DNA from 2 places in the Xenorhabdus siamensis genome. Region 2 is predicted to be linked to the other one. Evidence: predicted binding sites of a transcription regulator. Region 2 holds the regulator's gene; the other holds the start of a gene.
What was found. The regulator PurR, encoded in region 2, represses purine synthesis genes. The targets are predictions, from matches to a motif close to CANGCAAACGTTTGCNTG.
Positions count from the first base shown of each region.

Region 1: a site for PurR is predicted at 8,544-8,561, ahead of purM (phosphoribosylformylglycinamidine cyclo-ligase). Genes of this name have one in related genera too.

Region 1 is NZ_JBBMXE010000019.1:67,729-78,588, forward strand. Features, by position in the region: gene mgtE (magnesium transporter) at 1-1,216, opposite strand, end outside; gene ppx (exopolyphosphatase) at 1,266-2,870, opposite strand; gene ppk1 (polyphosphate kinase 1) at 2,874-4,943, opposite strand; gene speG (spermidine N1-acetyltransferase) at 4,972-5,532, opposite strand; one part of gene AAC852_RS18115 (IS5 family transposase) at 5,892-6,283, opposite strand; one part of gene AAC852_RS18115 (IS5 family transposase) at 6,283-6,658, opposite strand; gene purN (phosphoribosylglycinamide formyltransferase) at 6,757-7,395, opposite strand; gene purM (phosphoribosylformylglycinamidine cyclo-ligase) at 7,440-8,480, opposite strand; gene upp (uracil phosphoribosyltransferase) at 8,712-9,338, shown strand; gene AAC852_RS18135 (IS4 family transposase) at 9,462-10,724, shown strand.
Region 2 is NZ_JBBMXE010000007.1:257,635-268,494, forward strand. Features, by position in the region: gene AAC852_RS07880 (DUF1289 domain-containing protein) at 376-615, opposite strand; gene gloA (lactoylglutathione lyase) at 873-1,280, shown strand; gene rnt (ribonuclease T) at 1,406-2,062, shown strand; gene AAC852_RS07895 (Grx4 family monothiol glutaredoxin) at 2,237-2,578, opposite strand; gene sodB (superoxide dismutase [Fe]) at 2,944-3,522, shown strand; gene purR (HTH-type transcriptional repressor PurR) at 4,055-5,080, shown strand; gene punR (DNA-binding transcriptional activator PunR) at 5,084-5,992, opposite strand; gene punC (purine nucleoside transporter PunC) at 6,116-7,294, shown strand; gene cfa (cyclopropane fatty acyl phospholipid synthase) at 7,613-8,764, shown strand; gene AAC852_RS07925 (riboflavin synthase subunit alpha) at 8,864-9,505, opposite strand; gene AAC852_RS07930 (MATE family efflux transporter) at 9,746-10,860, shown strand, end outside.

The DNA of each region.
Region 1 (10,860 bases), on a different contig from region 2:
CACCATTTATCAGAGCAACACCCAGTTCCCTCAATAAAAGATAAGGGAAACTCCCTGTTTGGATCTGGTGGAGAGCCAATGCCCGTACGATCATGGTGATAGTCTGATTACCGGTATTGCCCCCGATGCCTGCCACAATAGGCATTAAAGTGGCAAGAGCCACGAGTTGGGAAATAGTATGTTCAAACAGGCCGATAACACGTGAAGCGACAAATGCTGTGCACAAATTAATAGCAAGCCAAGCCCAGCGGGTTTTTACTGCCTGCCCAACCGGTGCGAAGACATCTTCTTCACGGCTCAACCCCCCCATACGTCGGATATTGGTATCCGTTTCTTCGCTTAAAGTATCGACGATATCTTCGACAGTCAGACGCCCCATCAAACGCCCGTTACAATCCACTACCGCAGCAGAAATCAGGTCATAACGTTCGAACGCACTGGCAGCATCTTCGCCTTTTTGTTCAGGCAGAAAAGTAACGGTGTCTATGTTCATCACCTCAGCTACAAGTTTATCCGGTGCATTGGTTAGCAAAGTCGTAAGTAGAAGTTCTCCCTGAAGGCGATTTTTACGATCAATGACAAAGATTTTATCCGTTGTTTCTGGAATAGAGCCGCGGGAACGTAGGAAACGCTGAACAGTACCGAGTGTGACGTTACCTCGTACTGTCACAAATTCGAAATCCATCATCTGGCCGATACTGTCCTTATGGTACTGCAATACTTCCCGGATGCGGTTACGCTGGCTAGGCTCCAGATAGGTCAGTAAACGGCGTGTTGTATCCCGGGGAAGGTGTTCAGCAATATAAGCTTGTTCATCGACGTGCAGTGTTCCAATTGCTCTGAGCAGTTCCAGATCAGACATGTCTTTGATTAAGTTATCCCAGACTGGAATAGAGGCTTCCACCAATACCTCACCACGCTGGTTATTATCAATGAGCCGCCATAAAGCAAGGCGTTCATCATAAGGTAATGCTTCCAGAATATCGGCAATATCTGCTGCATGCAGATTGGTCAGCAGGGATTTGACTTCTTCAATCTTCCCTAATAATTGGTCATCGCTAATTTTTGCATGTGCATCAGCTTGCCCCAATAACGAATCAACGAACAGCTTATCGTCAATGAGCAGCGAAAACAGGTTCTGGCGAATGAGCGCCAGCTTTTGGGAATGTTGGCTGGTGACATTCCCATTATCAGGTTTAAAGGCTGGTTGTAACATAGTCTACCTTTAATTTGTGCAAAACTACCCGGTCTAGGGGGATATGGTGCTATTTTGTCTTAGGATTACTATTTTGTTCCATCATATTTTGCTGTTTTTGCTGATGATGTTCCAACGCCGCAATTGGTGATTCCTCTTGGATATGTAAGTGCCAACCTGTCACATCACTCCAGTAAACCTGTTCTTTCTCTAAGTCTAACTGCATCAGTACATTCTGAATTAGATAGTTTTTGGGAAGATAAAGTGTCCAGTGACCATGATCCGTTTCCAACCTTAAAGATTCAGGTGTCGTCGTGGATTGGCGTTGATTATTCAGCAAGGTTGCTAATCTCAATATCTGGAGCATCGGAAGGTATTGCTTTTTCTTGAACAGATAGAAACGGGGATGTTCATGAATTTTAACTGCTTTGCGGTGATAGCGAACCAATGTTGCCAACAATAATTGCTGTTCTTGATTAAAACCGGGTAAGTCCGTGTGTTGCAGAATATAGGCAGAATGCCGCTGTAAGCCACTCAGATTGATGCTTAAGCCAACTTCATGGAGCATCGCTGCCCAGAGCAGAATGGCTTCCAATTGTGGTTGTACTCGTTTTGGATTTTGTGCCGCCCATTGGTCATAAAGTGTTTTGGCTGTGTTCCAGACACGGCTGGCTTGTTCCCTATCAATATTATAGTGATCAGCCAGACTTTTGGCTGTTCTTTGACGAATATCCTGATGGCGGAAGCGATCTTCCATTTCGTAAAGAACACCTTCACGTAATGCTCCGTCGGACAAACGTAATTCTTGAATATGCAGGGCGTCAAATATACCGCATAGAATAGCCAGACCCGGAACAAAAGTTTGTTTGCGATCTTCAGGTAAACCGGGTAAATCCAGAGAGTTGAAGTTTTTGTATTTTAGTACTTGTTTCACCAGCATATGGAGGCGATCTGGTGTAATCAAACCATCTTTTTCACCAAATTCGACCAGTGATTCATGGACTGCTTTGATAGTCCCTGATGCTCCTAAAGCAAAATCCCAGCCTTTTGTGCGAAATGGCCAGATGAGATTTTCTAGTTTTTGTTCTGCCTGAAGCCTTGCTTTGTGGAAATTATGCTCATTTACTACACCACCAGGAAAAAACTGTCGGGAAAAACTCACACACCCCATACGGCGGCTTTCAATTAATAGAGGTTCGAAATCTTCACCAATAACCAACTCGGTGGAGCCACCACCAATATCAATTACCAGCTTACGGCCCTTTTCAGGTTGAGTATGTTCTACTCCCATGAAGATCAAACGGGCTTCTTCATGACCGGAAATAATTTCAATGGGATAAGGAATAACCTCTTTGGCTCGTTGCAGAAATTCTTCCGCATTGGTTGCTTCCCGTAGACTGTGAGTACCTACAAGGCAGACGTTTTCCGCAGAGAAACCCTGCAACCGCTCAGCGAATAGCGACAGGCAGTCAAGACCGCGACTGATAGATTCTTCACTTAACTCATTTTTATCATTGAGTCCATCAGCAAGGTAAACCCGTTTTTTTAGGCGCCCAATAACTTGTAATGCCCCATTTACAATACGGGCGATGACCATATGAAAACTGTTAGAGCCAAGGTCAATGGTTGCAATTTCTAGCGGCTTAGGCGTTGGTTTATCGTGTTTCAACGGCATAAATTAGGCTCTTGGTTCCGGTTGTTCCAGGTTTTTCAGATAATCATAAATGGCCGTTTGTGCGCGGATTTTACGCTTATTTCCCCGTGGCACATAGCGGTTGCTCAATTCTTTATCAATATAGCGCGCCTTGACCGTATCGTTAAACTGGAGTTCTAAAATATCCAACACTCGTTGTTTTAACAGGGGATCTAACAAACAAACGGCGACTTCAATACGATAATCAATATTCCGGGTCATCCAGTCCGCGGAAGAGAGGAAGATTTTTTCATCCCCTTTATTGGTGAAAACATAAACCCGATCGTGCTCAAGGAAGCGATCTACAATACTGGTGACCTGAATATTCTCACTAAAACCGGGTTGATTGGGAACCAGAGAACACATACCCCGGATCAGAAGACGCACTTTGACACCCGCTTCGGAGGCATCATACAGGCGATCCACTAATTCTCTATCTACCAGGTTATTTATTTTTAAGGTAATACCTGCAACTTCTCCTGCTTTGGCATTTTCGATTTCTTGAGTAATTAACTTATTGAGCATTGCACGTGAATTTTGGGGCGATACCATTAAATTCTCAAATGTTACGGGACGATAAGGGTTTTCAATAAAGTTAAATACACGACGTACTTCATTGGTCACTTCTGGCTTGGCTGTTAGCAGGGAATAATCGGTATATAAACGAGCGGTTTTTTCATTGAAATTTCCTGTACCAATATGGGCATAGCGGATAATTTCACTGCCTTCAAGGCGTGAAATGATAAACAACTTCGCGTGAATTTTCAGACCCGGAGCAGAGAAAATCACATGTACGCCTGCTTCAGTCAGGCGTTTTGCCCAGTGGATGTTGGCCTCTTCATCAAATCGTGCCTGTAACTCCACGACTACCGTCACTTTTTTACCGTTGTGAGCCGCATGGATCATAGAATCAATAATGCGTGAGTCTTTAGCTACACGATAGATATTAATTTTTATCGATAATACACTCGGATCAAATGATGCCTGCCGCAGTAATTCCAGCACATGCTCGAAAGTGTGATAAGGGTAATAGAGCAATACATCTTGTTCACGGATAGCATCAAAACCGTTGCGGAAATGATCGAACCAGGTATGGCGCAAGCGTGGCATTGGTTTATTCAGAAGGGTTCGGTTTCCTTCATTGGGAAATTTAATGAAATCTTTGAAGTTATGATAACGGCCGCCAGCAATAACAGAGTCATCATTAGACAACCCTAACTTACTGCGTAGTAGCTCTACCATTTCATCGGGCATATCTCGTTGATAAACAAAGCGGACAGGCTCGGCTGTTAACCGTTGTTTCAGGGTTGAAGACATCAATTCCAGCAAACTGGATTCCATTTCCGTTGCTAAATCGTATTCAGCGTCACGGGTCATTTTCATGGAGTAAACGTTCAGTGTATCGTAATCAAAAAAACCTTTGAAAATTTCATCCAGTGTATAACGTAAAATATTATCAAGCAAAATCATTGACTTGCGTTTTTTGGGCATTTCTGGCGGTAGATTAACAAAACGGGGAACTTTATCTGCTGGAATTTCCAGCAGGGCATATTTTGTCTCTTGTCCCCGAATAATTTCCACGGCCAAATAGGTGTAATCATCTTTCAAAAATTCAACCAGATTAGTCTCTGGATTGATGACGATAGGTGTAATATGCGGACGTAAATGTTGCCGGAAATATTGTCGCAACCAGATTTGTTGATTGGGTGATATCTGCCGTTCGTTGATCAAGAAAATCTGGTTGCGTGCCATTTCTAAGAGTAAATCGTTATAGAGTTCATCAAACTCTTGATCGATTTTGGCTACTTTAGACTGGATCTTTTTGAATAATTGCCGGGCGCTGGTTGCAGAACCCCGTTCTTCGCTAATAAGAATACGACGTTTTACATCAGCAAAACGAACTTTATAAAACTCATCCAGATTATTGGAGTAGATCCCTAGAAACCTCATTCTTTCAATAAGTGGATTGCTTTTGTCAGCCGCTTCCTGAAGTACGCGTTCATTGAAAGAGAGCCAACTGAGTTCTTTTTCTGTATAGAGGCGGTCGTGGGACATTACTACTCCGTTTGGTCCATTTATTGGGTTAACGATCTTGCTTTTTACTCTGAGAATGACGAATTTTGTTAGCAAAATAGTGATGTTGGAAAGTACACATCCGAATAGCAGTATGATAAGAGCCGTTTACGAAAAATTCATCGATTAATTCACCTTCGGTATAAAATCCTAATTTATTGTATATATGAATTGCTTTTTCGTTCTCTTTATCAACGATTAAATAGAGTTTGTAGAGATTGAGCACAGAAAATGCGTATTCCATCGCAAGTTTAACCGCCTCAGTGGCATAACCTTGCCCTTGATAAGCTGGTGCAATAATGATCTGAAATTCGGCACGGCGGTGAACATAATCAATTTCCACTAACTCAACCAAGCCGACTTTAGCATTCATGCTCTCTATAATAAAACGGCGTTCACTTTGGTCATGGATATGTTTGTCATAGAGATCGCATTCAACAAAAGCCTCATAAGGCTCTTCAAACCAATAGCGCATGACACTGGCATTGTTATCGAGCTGGTGGACGAAAGGGAGATCTTCCCGTTCGAGGGGGCGTAAGTTTACGGGTGGATTTTCAGAGCCACTGGACATTAGATACCTCAGTGTTTTTACGATAAGAGCCGATTTAGTTTTGGTCTATACGAAATGATATACGGATAGTTAATTATTACTAGATGTCCCCGTTGCCTTTCAAGTTACAGCTTTGGGTTAGCACTACAAATTATAGGAAAATATAAATTATAGAAAAAGAACGAAATATAGAGAAATAACTTTCCGAAAGAATAACTTACAGCAAAGTGTCTGGTTAATTTTCATTATCTTAACATGATTAACTTTAATACATTAGCCTTAAAACACATTAGCCTTAAAACGTATTAATCTCAATGCATTAACTTTACACGCTAACCTGAACACATTAATTCTGAACACATTAACTCTAGATAGTGTCGTCATGAGATACTTAACCAAAGAGCAAGGCAACGGATTTGGACCGCGGCAAGAAACGATGCACTATTTTTGGCATAGCGGGTTGCTATGCCACGCCAGCGTTTAAGATGAAGAAACGCATTTTCAACTAAATGCCTGAGTCGATAGAGGTCTCGAGCATATTCTCGTTTCACTTTGCGATTTTTTCGGCCGGGAATTTGCGCTGCCATGCCTTGTTTTTTTGCTTGTTCAACAACGGTATTACTGTCATAGCCCCGATCCGCTAATAAATGTTCTGCCTCTATTCCGTCAATCAAGGCCTCAGCTTGTGAGCAATCCGCTGTGGGACCGCTTGTAATAAGCGCTCTGATCGGCATACCATGCGCATCCACGGCCAGATGTATCTTTGTATTGAGCCCCCTTTTGTGCGCCCCATATCCTGATTGCCTCCTGCCGCTCCTGCGGCATGGGGATGAACCTTAATATGACTGGCGTCAATCATCAGCCATTCGAAATCGGGTTCAAAGATGAGTTCTTCAAGCAGTCCTTCCCATACGCCTTTGTCCCGCCACCGACAAAAACGGCGATGCGTATTTTTCCAGTCGCCATAATCGGGCGGTAAATCTCGCCAGGGTGCGCCTGTCCGTAAAATCCAGAACACGGCATTAATAAATAATCGATTATCATAAGCAACACGCCCCCAGGCCCCCTTACGCCCCGGTAGGTGAGGTTCAAGCAAACTCCAAATATGATCGGAAATATCGTGACGGCGGTGTGCGGGTGTGCTCATGGTTAAGTCATCCATTCATGTAATATAGGGTGATTATTACATGAATTTATTTATGACGACACTATCTAAACACAATGCTGTAATCAGTCTAATATTGGTTATTCTGAGGCATAACCTTGTGGTGGCAATATCTTGCCATCCATAATGGCGGTATTGTTATCCATTCTCAGACGTTGATCCAGGAACCAGCCGATGACCAGCGGGTAGATATTATGCTCCTGAGTTTGGACGCGTCTGATGACATCTTCTTCCTGATCGCCTGTAAAGATTGGTACTTTAGCCTGCAAAATAATGGGTCCACCATCAAGCTCTTCAGTAACAAAATGGACAGAAGTACCGTGCTCCTGATCTCCATTTTCTATTGCTTTACGATGGGTATGCAAACCGGGATATTTCGGCAACAGGGAAGGGTGAATATTAATCAGGCGTCCGCGATAATGCTGTACAAAACCGGGTGACAATATTCTCATATAACCCGCTAAAACGACCAAATCGGGCTGATATCGATCAAGAGCGGTGAGTAGAGCAAAATCATAATCTGCACGATTTGCATACTCTTTCGGATTGAGAGAATGCGTGGGAATACCCGCGCGTTCTGCCCGTTGCAGGCCATAAGCATTGGCATTGTTGCTGAACACTGCACAAACCTGTCCATTAATCCGGTTTTGTTGGCAGGCATCAATAATGGATTGTAGGTTACTGCCATTACCAGAAATTAATACCACAATTTTTTTCATAGGATGACTTTCTATTGACTGGCCTTTTATTAACTGGCTTTCTATTAACTGATAATGACTTGCTGTTCGTTGTGACCAAGTTCAGTAATGCTGCCGATTTGCCACGCATTTTCTCCTGCTGTGTTTAGGCATTCAATTGCCTGTTTTGCCTGAGATTGTGGTAGGGCAATTATCATACCGACTCCACAGTTGAATGTGCGGTACATTTCGTGATCGCTGACATTACCTGCCTGTTGCAACCATTTGAAAATCGCAGGCCACTGCCAGCTAGTCCCCTCGATTCTTGCCTGCATATTTTCTGGCAGAACACGGGGAATATTTTCCCAGAAGCCGCCACCCGTTAGATGAGAAATCGCGTGGATCTCAACATTCTCAATTAATTCAAGTAATGGTTTGACATAAATACGGGTCGGAGCAAGTAAATGATCAGCTAATGGCTTATCATCCAGTTTGGTTGTTTCAGGATTGGTCTGGCTGACTTCAAGGATTTTGCGAATTAATGAATAGCCATTAGAATGTGGCCCGCTGGATGCCAATGCAATCAGTGCATCGCCGACCTGAACCTGGCTGCCATCAATGATTTCTGATTTTTCAACCACGCCGACACAGAAACCAGCAACGTCGTAATCTTCTCCATGATACATGCCGGGCATTTCGGCTGTTTCTCCACCGACCAGCGCACAACCGGCTTGTTTACAGCCTTCTGCAATGCCGGTGATGACACTGGATGCTGTATCCACATCCAATTTACCTGTCGCATAATAATCAAGGAAGAACAGCGGTTCAGCACCTTGAACAACCAGATCATTAACACACATGGCGACCAAATCAATTCCGATAGTATCGTGACGTTTCAGATCCATCGCCAGACGCAGTTTAGTACCAACGCCATCTGTGCCGGAAACTAAAATAGGTTCACGATATTTTTGTGGCAGGGCACATAAAGCGCCGAATCCTCCCAATCCCCCCATCACTTCAGGGCGTCGGGTCTGTTTCACTACGCCTTTGATACGATTGACTAAGGCATTACCCGCGTCAATATCGACACCGGCATCTTTATAGCTAAGAGAGGTTTTGTTGGTCACTGCGTAGCTCCCAGGCGATTGCATTTGAATGAATAAAACAGAACGGGGGTAATTCTAACAGTCTAGGCAAACGTTTGCGATAGCTTTCTGTAGGTTATTACGGATAAAAAATAGGAGAAAAATACTTGTGGTTGCTAAAAATTAATAGGTGGATAGTGGCGCGATATCAAAAAGGAGGTATAATCCCGCGATTTTTTTATCTGCCGGCTAAATATACAGTAGGAGAAACCCATGAAGATCGTTGAGGTTAAACACCCACTCGTTAAACATAAACTGGGCCTAATGCGCGACCATGACATAAGCACTAAGCGTTTTCGTGAACTGGCCTCAGAAGTGGGAAGTCTTCTAACATATGAAGCAACTGCTGATTTAGAAACTGAGAAAGTGACCATTGATGGATGGTGTGGTCCGGTAGAAATAGATCAGATCAAAGGAAAAAAAATCACAGTAGTGCCTATCTTGCGTGCAGGTTTGGGAATGATGGATGGTGTGTTGGAAAATATTCCAAGTGCCCGTATCAGTGTTGTCGGTGTTTACCGTGATGAGAAAACATTAGAGCCTGTGCCTTATTTCCAAAAACTGGTTTCTGACATTAATGAACGTATGGCGTTGGTTGTTGATCCGATGTTGGCAACAGGCGGTTCTATGATTGCTACGATTGATCTACTGAAAAGAGCAGGTTGTCCTGTCATTAAGGTATTGGTTTTAGTTGCTGCACCAGAAGGCGTTGCAGCACTAGAGAAAGCTCATCCTGATGTTGAGCTATATACCGCGTCTATCGATGAACGTCTCAATGAACATGGATATATTGTTCCTGGCCTGGGGGATGCAGGTGATAAGATATTTGGTACAAAATAATATTTATAGAATAATCATATACAGGATCTTAAGCAGTAACCGTATATTTTAGATAGAAAAAAGGCTTCATTTATGATCTGATTATCGTCGCCAAACAAATATCAAAAACCACGGATGAAGCCTATGACGATTATTGCTATAAAACACCAGTTAATGCAATTATTCAGTGACGTTTCTTTGAATAAAATAGCCTTTGGCTGTGGGTTCACCCAACGTGTCAGAAATATTGAGCCACGCACGTTGATCCTCAGTCTGATTTCTGCACTCAGTACCGGTAAAATTAACGCCATTGCCCAATTACATCAGAAGTATAACGGCCTATGCCCCGACGCCCAGCAAGTCAGTTACCGGCCTTTTTATAATCAATTACGCAAACCGGCTTTTGAGGCGTTTATTAAAATCATCGTCCGATTTTTTATGGCTCAGTGGGTTGAAAAACAAGTAGCGATACCCCAAAAATTAGCTAAATTCCAAAATGTTATTTTACAAGATGGCAGCTCATTTCAGGTTCATCCTGCTCTCGCTGAAGTCTTTCCTTATCGCTTCAAAACAACCGCTGCCGCCGTTGAATGTCATATAACCATGTCATTATTCAGTCAAACACCAACAGCAATGACCGTCACAGCAGATACCGCAGCGGAACGCGCTTATTTGCCTGCTCCGGCCGAATTGAAGGGACAACTTCTGCTTGCTGATGCGGGGTATCCTGATTTTGACTATTTTGAACAACTCTCGCATTCAGATGCTTCATTTATTGTCAGAGGGAAAAAATCCCTCAATCCCCTGATTGTCGCCGCCCACAATGGACAAGGAAAATTGTTACCTAAACTGGCAGGAAAAAGGTTAAAAACGGTCACGTGCAGAATTCACCGCTCTGAAGTGTTAGATTTGCATTGTCAGCGTAACGGTTATGAATTTCGCATTATCCGCCGTTGGCTTAAGGAGGAAAAACGGTTTTGTATTTGGCTGACGAATTTACCAGCGGAAGAATTTACACCTAATGATGTGATGGATATTTATCGCTGTCGATGGCAGGTCGAGCTGTTATTTAAGGAGTTGAAATCCCACACAAACTGGCAAGGTTTTGCCACCCGGAAAGACTCGTTAGTCACCGGACTTATCTGGTCAAGTCTGCTCACCTTACTGGTCAGACGGACAATGGCAAGACGATTATTTCCGGAGGTTTCCTTACTTAAAGCGGCGCAAAATACGGATATCTGGTTGCGGCCAATAATTGAAAACCTGCTACAAAGGGCATGGTCGGAAACCTGTTTTTGGCTGGAAAAAGCCAAGGATTATTTATGCCGGAATGCCTTCAAAACCCGACAAAGAAAGTCATGTAAAAACAAGACATTGGAAGCGTGTTTTGCAAGGCTTAATTTTTAAGATCCTGTATATGATAGAATAATAAAGTTATAAGCTAAATTGTATTTGCTTCTTATGAGAAAGGGTTTTTCACAAAATCCTTTCTTATATTTTAGTCTTTGTGCCATAAAAATGGACTGCGCTAAAGATATCAGAT
Region 2 (10,860 bases):
CTCTATAAAATAGATACAGTACCACTCGGCTAAAGTTCTATAAGAATAACCGCCATCCAAATACTAATCTATATATTTTTACATTAATATCATTTTTCTCTTACAGTTACAGCCAATAAAACGACAAAAATCATTAAAAACAATAAGATAAATAATTAGCATGATTATTGTTCAATAATTGATTATTTGATAAGAAAATTTTACCGAAAGACTTTAATTAGTCAACTATTGTAATATTTTTAAATGACCTATATCAAATAAAAGACATGTAATATGAATAAAATATCATTTTATCACAGTAAAACTTCCTAACCTTATGGAAAATATGAAATATTATTCATATAAACAATTTTCATTAACAGTTAAGACGAAAAATCAAAATAATCCAAGCTGTTCTGATGGTTCACCTTCATCATGTTCTTTATTTCTTCTCATTCGCAGATATCTATCACGACATAACCGCAATACTTCTCTTTTTTGTCCGTCTGATAATTTCATCCACATAAATCGCTCTTCCCTACTGCGATAACATCCTCGACAAAAACCACGAGTATCCGATTCACAAATCCCTTTGCAAGGGTTCGGAATAGCAAAAAACTCTAATTGCTCAGCCATGCCATCCTCCTGCTCTCAGAATTACCTAAACAATCTATGACAGAATTGCAACATTACCCAGATTAAATTCAAGCCAAATATTGAACTACAAAAATAGTCAGGATTAGAAACAAAATAGATGAAGGGACGAATTGAATTACTTTATCTTTACCATATATAGTTAATCAAACATATGCAGTCAGAGCGCGAAATTTCACCACTACGTTATTTCGCGATATCGCCATTTGATTATAAGACCATAAACTCAAGAGGTAATCATGCGTCTACTTCATACAATGATCCGTGTTGGCAACATGCAACGCTCGATTGATTTTTATACTAAAGTGATGGGTATGCGTCTACTTCGTACTAGTGAAAATCCAGAGTATAAATATTCCCTCGCTTTTGTAGGTTATACCGATGAAAATCAAGGTGCCGTCATCGAACTGACCTATAATTGGGGAGTTGAAAACTACGAAATGGGAACAGCATTCGGTCATATCGCCTTAGGCGTTGATGATGTTGCAGTAACTTGTGAACGTATCAAACTTGCTGGCGGAAAAATCACTCGCGAAGCAGGGCCAGTAAAAGGCGGAACAACTATTATTGCTTTTGTTGAAGATCCTGACGGCTATAAAATCGAATTAATCGAAAACAAAAGTGCCACTAGTGCATTAGGGCATTAATTATTCCTCTCTACAAAAGGGCATCCTGCATGCCCTTCATTTCTCAACTGGATAGATATTACCTCTGCAAGACACCGTAAATTTTGTCATAATATCCGCTATCCTGAAGTTAAGAACAAAATCAGATGTCTAATACAAAAGATCAAAACATACTAAGCGGACGTTTTCGTGGCTATTATCCCGTTGTCATTGATGTAGAAACTGCTGGTTTTAATGCACGGACAGATGCTTTACTCGAAATCGCTGCAATTACTTTGAAAATGGATGAAGAAGGTTGGCTGGCACCTGCTGATACACTACATTTCCACATTGAGCCCTTTGAAGGAGCCAACCTTGACCCAGCAGCTTTAGCATTTACAGGTATCGACCCTACCAATCCATTACGGGGAGCTGTCAGCGAATATACAGCGTTACATGCTATTTTCAAGATGACCCGTAAGGGCATGAAAGACAGTAATTGCAACCGCGCAATTATAGTTGCCCACAACGCCAGTTTTGATCACAATTTTGTCATGGCAGCAGCAGAACGCTCTGGATTAAAACGCAATCCATTTCACCCTTTTGCCACTTTTGATACTGCCGCATTAAGTGGATTAGTGCTAGGCCAGACAATTCTGGCTAAAGCTTGTATTACGGCAGAAATACCTTTTGACAGTAATCAGGCACATAGCGCTCTGTATGATACAGACCGGACTGCCCTGCTTTTCTGCGAATTGGTTAATCGCTGGAAACGGCTTGGTGGTTGGCCGTTGGCTGTGCCAGATCCCGATAATGAAACCTGATAAACTAAGAGCCTATCTCATTAGGCTCTCAGTTTATAACTCTATAACGATTATCACCCCATACCTGTTGCCACAACCTAACATTGCTATGAAATATTACCGTCAATAAATATGATTATTAATGCTAATTGTGTATGGGGCTTTGTTGATTTAAAACTTCACTGAGACAACAAACTACTTACTGTCTTCCTGCTCACGGTATTTATCCGCAGTCTCTTTGACCAGAGCCTGTAATTCACCGCGTTGATACATTTCAATCAGAATGTCACATCCCCCAATTAACTCACCTTCAACCCAAAGCTGAGGGAATGTTGGCCAGTTTGCATATTTAGGCAACTCTGCGCGGATATCAGGATTTTGCAGAATATCTACATAAGCAAAACGTTCACCACAAGCAGACAAAGCCTGCACTGCCTGAGCAGAAAAACCACAGCTTGGCAGTTTTGGCGAACCTTTCATGTACAGCAGGATTGGGTTTTCTTGAATCTGGCGTTCGATTTTCTCAATTGTCGTCATTTTTACTTCCTTAAACGGCAGGCGCTGTTTATCAGCATCAGAAAAGATTGATTCAGAATACCACTTTCTGATGCAGATTTGCTACCGTGAACACACGCCTGCAAATTTTTTGTTCTGAACAATAAGTTGTAATTAGTTGATATTTTCATCCTTAATAAATATTAAAGTCAGTAAAATTGAATGCTTCTACGTCAGAATGCCACTAAATAACATCATTTCCCCTGTTATTTAGCAGAAAAATTGTTAAGATAATGACCAAACAAAATAGCAACATGATAATAAGCTAAAATTTGCTCTATCCATGATTAGTACGCTACAAGTCATGGTTTATAAAGCCAAAAACCCGATATTAAAAGGAGTATGCAATGTCTTTTGAATTACCAGCATTACCTTATGCTAAAGATGCCTTAGAACCTCACATCTCAGCAGAAACTCTGGAATATCATTACGGCAAACACCACAACGCTTACGTTGTAAACCTGAATAATCTGATTAAAGATACTGAGTTTGCCGGAAAACCACTGGAAGAAATTATCAAATCCTCTGAAGGCGGTATCTTTAATAACGCAGCACAAGTCTGGAACCACACCTTCTATTGGCATAGCCTGTCACCAAATGGTGGTGGTGAACCAACTGGTAAAGTTGCAGAAGCTATCAATAATTCTTTCGGTTCTTTTGCTGAGTTTAAACAGCAACTTACTGATGCAGCACTGAAAAACTTCGGTTCTGGCTGGACATGGCTGGTTAAAAAAGCCGACGGCAGTCTGGCTATCGTCAATACCTCCAACGCAGCAACTCCATTGACTGGTGAAGATAAGCCAGTTCTGACTGTTGACGTATGGGAACATGCCTATTACATCGATTACCGCAATGCACGTCCTCAATATCTGGAGCATTTCTGGGCTCTGGTTAACTGGAAATTTGTGGAAGAAAATCTGGCTTAATTAACCCGCCAGTTAAAATGACAAGGGTAAGTTTTTCCGATCCAACACACTTAATTTCATTTAGTAAGTGCCCCTTGAATAGTGAAAAACTTACCTTTACTTGCCGCTAAAGTAAAACAGACAGCATTTCACCTTGATATGGTTTCCTGACCTTGATTAGATCAGGCAAAGTCCCCCCAGAAAAACAATCATGATTAATGCACTACAAGCGGTCAATAATCCCAATTTCAGATCTGTATCCATAAGCCATCCTCACCATGAAAATTAAGACTCCGCGACACCATAAATTTTGTTTGGCTATTTACCTCAGAGGTTAAAAAAAACCACACTGTGGTATTTAATGCATATACTTTATAGCATTGATTACTACTTTCACTTTTGCGCTAGATCAGACAAAATTCAGGGTTTATCACTAAATTAGTGTCAGTTATCTTCCTATATATAAATATAATACTGGCAAATGATTAACAAAGATCTATATCCAGATGAAGGGTATACAAATTTAGACCTAAGGTCAGGAGTCCTTTTTATCATGGCAACGATTAAAGATGTGGCCAAACGCGCTGGTGTTTCAACCACAACCGTATCCCATGTTATCAATAAAACCCGTTTCGTCGCCGAAGATACAAAGGCCACAGTGTGGGCTGCCATTAAAGAACTGAATTATTCTCCCAGTGCCGTTGCCCGTAGCTTGAAGGTTAATCACACCAAATCTATCGGACTACTGGCAACATCAAGTGAAGCACCTTATTTTGCTGAAATCATTGAGTCTGTCGAAAATAGTTGTTATAGCAAAGGTTATACTTTGATTTTATGTAATTCCCATAACAATCTCGACAAACAAAAAGCTTATCTTGCTATGCTGGCACAAAAACGCGTCGATGGTTTACTGGTTATGTGTTCTGAATATCCCCAACCATTATTGGGAATGCTGGAAGACTATCGCAACATTCCCATGGTAGTCATGGATTGGGGTGAGTCCAGAGGAGATTTCACTGACGCAATTATCGATAATGCCTTCCATGGTGGTTACTTGGCCGGTCGATATCTGATTGAACGTGGTCACCGTGATATTGCTGCTATTCCCGGATCATTGGCCAGAAATACCGGAGGCGGACGTCATCAAGGTTTCCTCAAGGCGTTGAAAGAAGCAAATATCACTATTCGGGAAGAATGGATTGTTCAGGGGGATTTTGAGCCTGAATCTGGTTATCAGGCGATGTATAAAATCTTAAGCCAAAAACACCGCCCTACGGCCGTGTTTTGTGGAGGAGATGTGATGGCGATGGGGGCTATCTGTGCGGCTGACGAGATGGGGTTACGTGTTCCACAAGATATCTCCGTTATTGGTTATGATAATATTCGCAATGCCCGTTATTTCACACCAGCGCTGACAACGATTCATCAGCCTAAAGAGCGTCTGGGGCAGATGGCTTTTTCCACGTTACTTGATAGGATCATTAATAAACGTGAAGATGCACAAACTATCGAAGTCCATCCGCGCCTTGTTGAGCGTCGCTCTGTTGCAGATGGCCCTTTCATTGATTATCGTCGTTAACAATTAATCCTCTTGTAGCCATTCAGCATTGAGTGTTGCACTATCTCCAAGATAATCAAGCAACCAGCTTAATGCAGGTGAATGGCTTTTTTGCGACCATGTCAGGCAACATGGGCTATCAGGTAATGGTTGTTCAAGTTCAAGCAAGCTGAGTTTTCCTCGACGAATAAGCGGCAAAGCACGATGTTTAGGCACCATTCCCACACACAGCCCATCCATCAGACAAGCCAACCCCGCATTCCAATCAGGGACAACTAACCGCCGTTGATTATCCAAAGCCCATGTATTACGCTTGGGCAAATTACGTGAAGTATCTTCAAGGCACAAGCTAGGATAAGCCCTCAATTGGTCATCATTTAATCTTTCTGTTATAGAAGTTAACTCATGCTCAGGGCTGACAACACATAGCCACGGCATAAATCCCATATCCCTGAAACTATATCGTTCCCCGACCGGAGAAGCGCGAGTGGCACCAATAGCAACATCAACGCGCCCATCCACCAGTGCATCCCATACCCCATTAAAAACCTCAGGATAAATAAATAACTCGATATCTGGAAAATGGCGGTAAAAATCCAGAATAAGCTGGCGTGTCCGTTCTGGTTTCACCACTTGATCAACAGCGATACTGAGCTGCCCACGCCAACCATTCGCCACTTGCTGACATTGATGACGAGTATGATACATTTTTTTGATAACAGAACGCGCTTCCTTTACAAAGATAACTCCTGCTCCAGTCAATTCCACATCGCGATGGCGGCGTTCAAATAAGGGCACTGCCAACCATTCTTCAAGTTGTTTTATTGTATAACTGATGGCAGAAGGTACGCGGTGAAGCTCTGATGCAGCTGCACTGAAACTTCCTGTTCTGGCTACAGCATCAACAACTTCCAGAGAATATTCAGACCACATATTTCTTCCTTTTAATTTTTTTCACAGCATTATGCAAATAATACCGTTTCACAAGCAAAAAATACGCCATATAAAATAAGCCATATATTTTCTTATCAATTATCACATCGATTTATTGACACAATGACTACAAATAAAAACCCTGTACCATTTATGTTTTATCTCGCTGGCCTAAGTATGCTTGGCTACTTAGCTATTGATATGTATCTGCCCGCTTTTGATGCCATGGCAAAAGACTTAGGTACATCAGAAGGAGCTATTAGTGCAAGCCTCAGCGTTTTTCTTGCTGGTTTTGCTGTTGCCCAGCTTTTATGGGGGCAATTATCTGATCGTCTGGGAAGAAAACCTGTTCTTCTTACCGGTTTGTCTCTGTTTTGTCTTAGCTGTTTAGGAATACTTTGGATAACAGATGCAACTCAATTACTTATTCTGAGATTTATTCAGGCTGTGGGTGTCTGTTCTGCTGCTGTTTCCTGGCAAGCTTTAGTCGTTGATAGGTATGACGCTGAACGCACAAAACGTGTTTTTGCCATGATTATGCCACTGGTCGCACTTTCCCCTGCCCTTGCCCCTTTACTCGGTGCTTGGTTATTGTCACATACAGGTTGGAGAACTATTTTTCTTGTTTTAATGGCTGTAACACTAGTTCTGCTTATACCAACATTTTTACTGGCAAGTAAACGCGCACCTATTGACACCAACATTAATGAAAATAAAGTTTCTTTCTTCACCTTATTGAAGTCTTCAACCTTCAGCGGAAATGTGTTGATTTATGCTTCCTGTAGTGCTGGTTTTTTTGCCTGGCTAACGGGTTCACCAACAATTTTGACCAATATGGGTTATGATGCCACAGATATTGGCTTAAGCTATATTCCACAAACTTTGGCATTTATGCTCGGTGGATATGGTTGCCGTATTTTATTGGAAAAAGTCAAAAGTGAAACCATATTTCCAATTTTGCTGATAGGCTATGCTGTCAGCATGGTAATCATCTATTTAATTGCCCGGATTTATCCTTCTTTCATGCTTATTCTTATTCCTTTCTGTGTTATGGCCGTCATGAATGGTGCTTCTTACCCTATTGCTGTAGCAAATGCACTTTCTGTTTATCCAAAAGATGGCGGTAAAGCGGCTGCATTACAAAATGCTTTACAATTGGGTCTTTGCTTTATTGCCAGCATGTTTGTTGCTATGTTTATGAAATACCCGCTTCTGTCTACCACGACAGTAATGGTTTCGACTATTATCCCAATGATAATAGGTTATTGTTTGCAAAAGGAAAAAATAAACGATGATCATTAGTTATATATTAAAAAATTACGCCTAAAGATAATAACTAAGAATATTCTCATCTAAAGGTCATACCATAATATGACCTTTAAATTATTGTTTAAATATTATTTCACTCATATACTCATACAGATTCTTTATTCTAAAAAACTCGGAATTTGAGGTTTCTAAAGGCAATGAAGCTCTCTTTAATTTCAGGATGAATCAGCATCTCTGCCTTTGAAACATTTTCTGCTTAATTTCAGGTCAATCCATTTTTGTTTTAGGATAATAAATAACCTATCACAAAGATATACCTCAAAATTCCATCAAACAAATGTTGGAGAGTCTATGAGTTCATCTTTCGTTGAAGGAAAAAAAACAATTACTGACCAGTGGCATAGGATCGCCAATGACTTGCTTCGAGAAGCGGATGTTGAAATCAACGGTAAGCGTCCTTTTGATATACAAGTCAAAAACCCTGATTTTTATAAAAGAGTGTTAAAACAAGGCTCTTTAGGATTGGGCGAAAGTTATATGGATGGTTGGTGGGATTGTGAACGTTTGGACATATTCTTTTATAAAGTCTTAAGAGCAGGCCTGGAACATAGAATCCCTAAAAATATCAAAGACATCCTGAAGATTATTACCTCCCGCGTATTTAATTTACAATCTCCCAAACGAGCTTGGATCGTGGGTGAAGAGCATTATGATTTAGGTAATGACCTATTCACGCTCATGCTTGATCCCGACATGCAATATTCCTGTGGTTACTGGAAAGATGCAAATACTTTGGAAGAAGCTCAATCTAATAAGCTCCGGTTAATTTGTGAAAAACTACAGTTATCACCAGGCATGACTCTTTTGGATATCGGATGTGGATGGGGTGGGCTGGCCGCCTATGCTGCCAAACACTATGATATCTCCGTTACCGGTGTTACCATTTCTGTAGAGCAACAAAAATACGCTCAAGATCGCTGTAAAGATCTGGATGCTAAAATCATTCTTGAAGATTATCGTGACCTGAATCTACAGTTTGACAGAATTGTTTCCGTTGGCATGTTTGAACACGTTGGCTATAAAAATTACGCCAATTATTTCGATATAGTACGTAAGAACCTGAAACCTGATGGACTTTTCTTACTTCATACTATTGGTTCCAATCAAGATAAAGTCAGTGTCGATGCATGGATCAGCAAATATATTTTCCCTAATGGCCACTTACCATCAATTGCAAAGATCGCCAAAGCCAGCACAGGAAAGTTCGTTATGGAAGATTGGCATAACTTTGGAGCTGATTATGATCGTACCCTGATGGCATGGTATGAGCGTTTTATCGCGAACTGGAGTAAGATAGAAAATAACTACAGCCCTCGCTTCAAACGAATGTTCAGCTATTATCTGAACGCCTGCGCTGGCGCATTCCGTGCCAGAGATATTCAACTATGGCAAATCATGTTCAGCCCGCATGGAATTGAAAATGGGCTGAGAGTTCCTCGATGATATTGTTTGCAACAGCTTTCTAAAGCTGTTGAAAAGCTACAGTGCACACCTCTGTAGCTTTTTTCATTAATATTTTTTCATTAATATAAGCAGCGTTAACTACTCTTCCAATTGGGATAATACTCTTTGCTGTTCTTTTTGCGCCATGAACCGTTCAACAGTATCTACAATTGCTTGTGTCTGTGGATCAATTTCAATATTTACTTTTTGTCCAATGCGTTTTTTGCCCAGTGTCGTACGTTCCAACGTTTCTGGAATCAAATGAACACAGAAACGATTATTTACGACATCTCCAATCGTTAGGCTGATCCCATCAATACCAATAAAACCTTTATGCAGGATATATTTCATTAACTGCTTATCATAAATACGGAACCATATTTCATGGTTATTTTCCGAAGTAAAAATTTTAGCAATTTCAGCCGTCGTAATGACATGACCGGACATCAAATGCCCACCAATTTCATCACCAAATTTTGCTGCCCTTTCTAAATTTACTAAATCGCCAACTTTAAGCTCACCGAGATTAGTCAAACGCAGTGTCTCTTTCATCAAATCGAAACTAATCAAGTCGCCATCTATTTTGGTGACAGTCAAACAACAGCCATTATGGGAAACGGAAGCTCCCGTTTCAATTTCGGGTAATAATTCAGCCGGAAATTTAACTACATGAGTCCGAAAGTGTGTTTTTTCTTCAATAGCAACTATAGGCGCTTTTCCCTGGACAATGCCTGTAAACATGGGAAACCTCTTTCATCGTTTTGCATGATAAGTTAGTGTAACGTACTCATCTCTTTTAGACACTATTTCGGTTGAGAGTTATCTTCGATTTGGTATAAATATCGTGCAATGATTGGCTTAATAAAATGAGTCCTATACAATACTTGAGTTAACAAGAGATTACTTTTCAAACAACTTCGTTTGCTCGCAGAAATGTTCCTTGTTCTTCTAATTAATTTTTAATCAAAAAAGGTGTAGTACGTGCAGAAATATTTAAATGAAGCGCGTAGTTTGCTCGCTCTGGGGATCCCCGTCATCATCGCTCAATTTTCACAAACTGCGATGGGTTTCGTAGATACAGTTATGGCTGGTAAAGCTGGCGCAGTCGAGATGTCAGCGGTTGCTATTGGAACATCAATCTGGCTGCCAGCGATTCTGTTTGGTCAAGGCTTGTTGATGGCCTTAACACCAATCGTTGCGCATATAAATGGCTCAGGCCAGAGAAAAAATGTCGCCAGTCAAATCCAACAAGGTTTTTGGCTGGCAACGTTTCTCGCTATTTTCATTATTACAATATTGTATAACTGCCGCTTCATTATAGAAGCACAACATAATGTGGATCCTATCCTGGCACAAAAAGCTGTAGGTTTTATTCACGCTATTATGTGGGGAGCGCCTGGTTGCCTGTACTACCAGGTTTTACGCAGTCAGTGTGAAGGGCTGTCAAAAACCAAACCAGCAATGGTTATTGGTATTTTAGGATTATTGGTTAATATCCCCGTCAACTACATTTTCATTTACGGTAAATTCGGTGCACCGGAACTTGGCGGTGTGGGTTGTGGTGTTGCAACAGCGGCCGTTTACTGGGTAATGTTCCTGTTACTACTTGCCTATGTCAAACACGCACCTTCTCAGAAAGATATCCATACGTTTGACAATTTTGCCCGTCCTAACTGGCAAGCACAAAAACGCATTACTCTGCTTGGCTTACCCATCGCTCTGGCTATGTTCTTTGAGGTTACGTTATTTGCTGTTGTATCCCTACTGATCTCCCCTCTCGGCGTAATTGCTGTTGCAGGGCATCAAATTTCTCTCAATTTCAGTTCATTGATGTTCATGTTTCCGTTGTCATTTGGTATAGCGGCAACTATCCGTGTAGGTTATAACCTTGGGCAGAAATCAACCGAAGGCGCTAAAATATCAGCTTATACCAGCCTTGTTGTTGGTTTGGTAATTGCCTGTATAACAGCAACCTTCACGATTCTATTCCGTGAACCAATAGCAATGATGTACAACAATAATTCTGAAGTTGTCACTTTGGCATCTCATTTGATGCTGTTTGCTGCTATCTATCAGCTTTCTGATTCCGTTCAGGT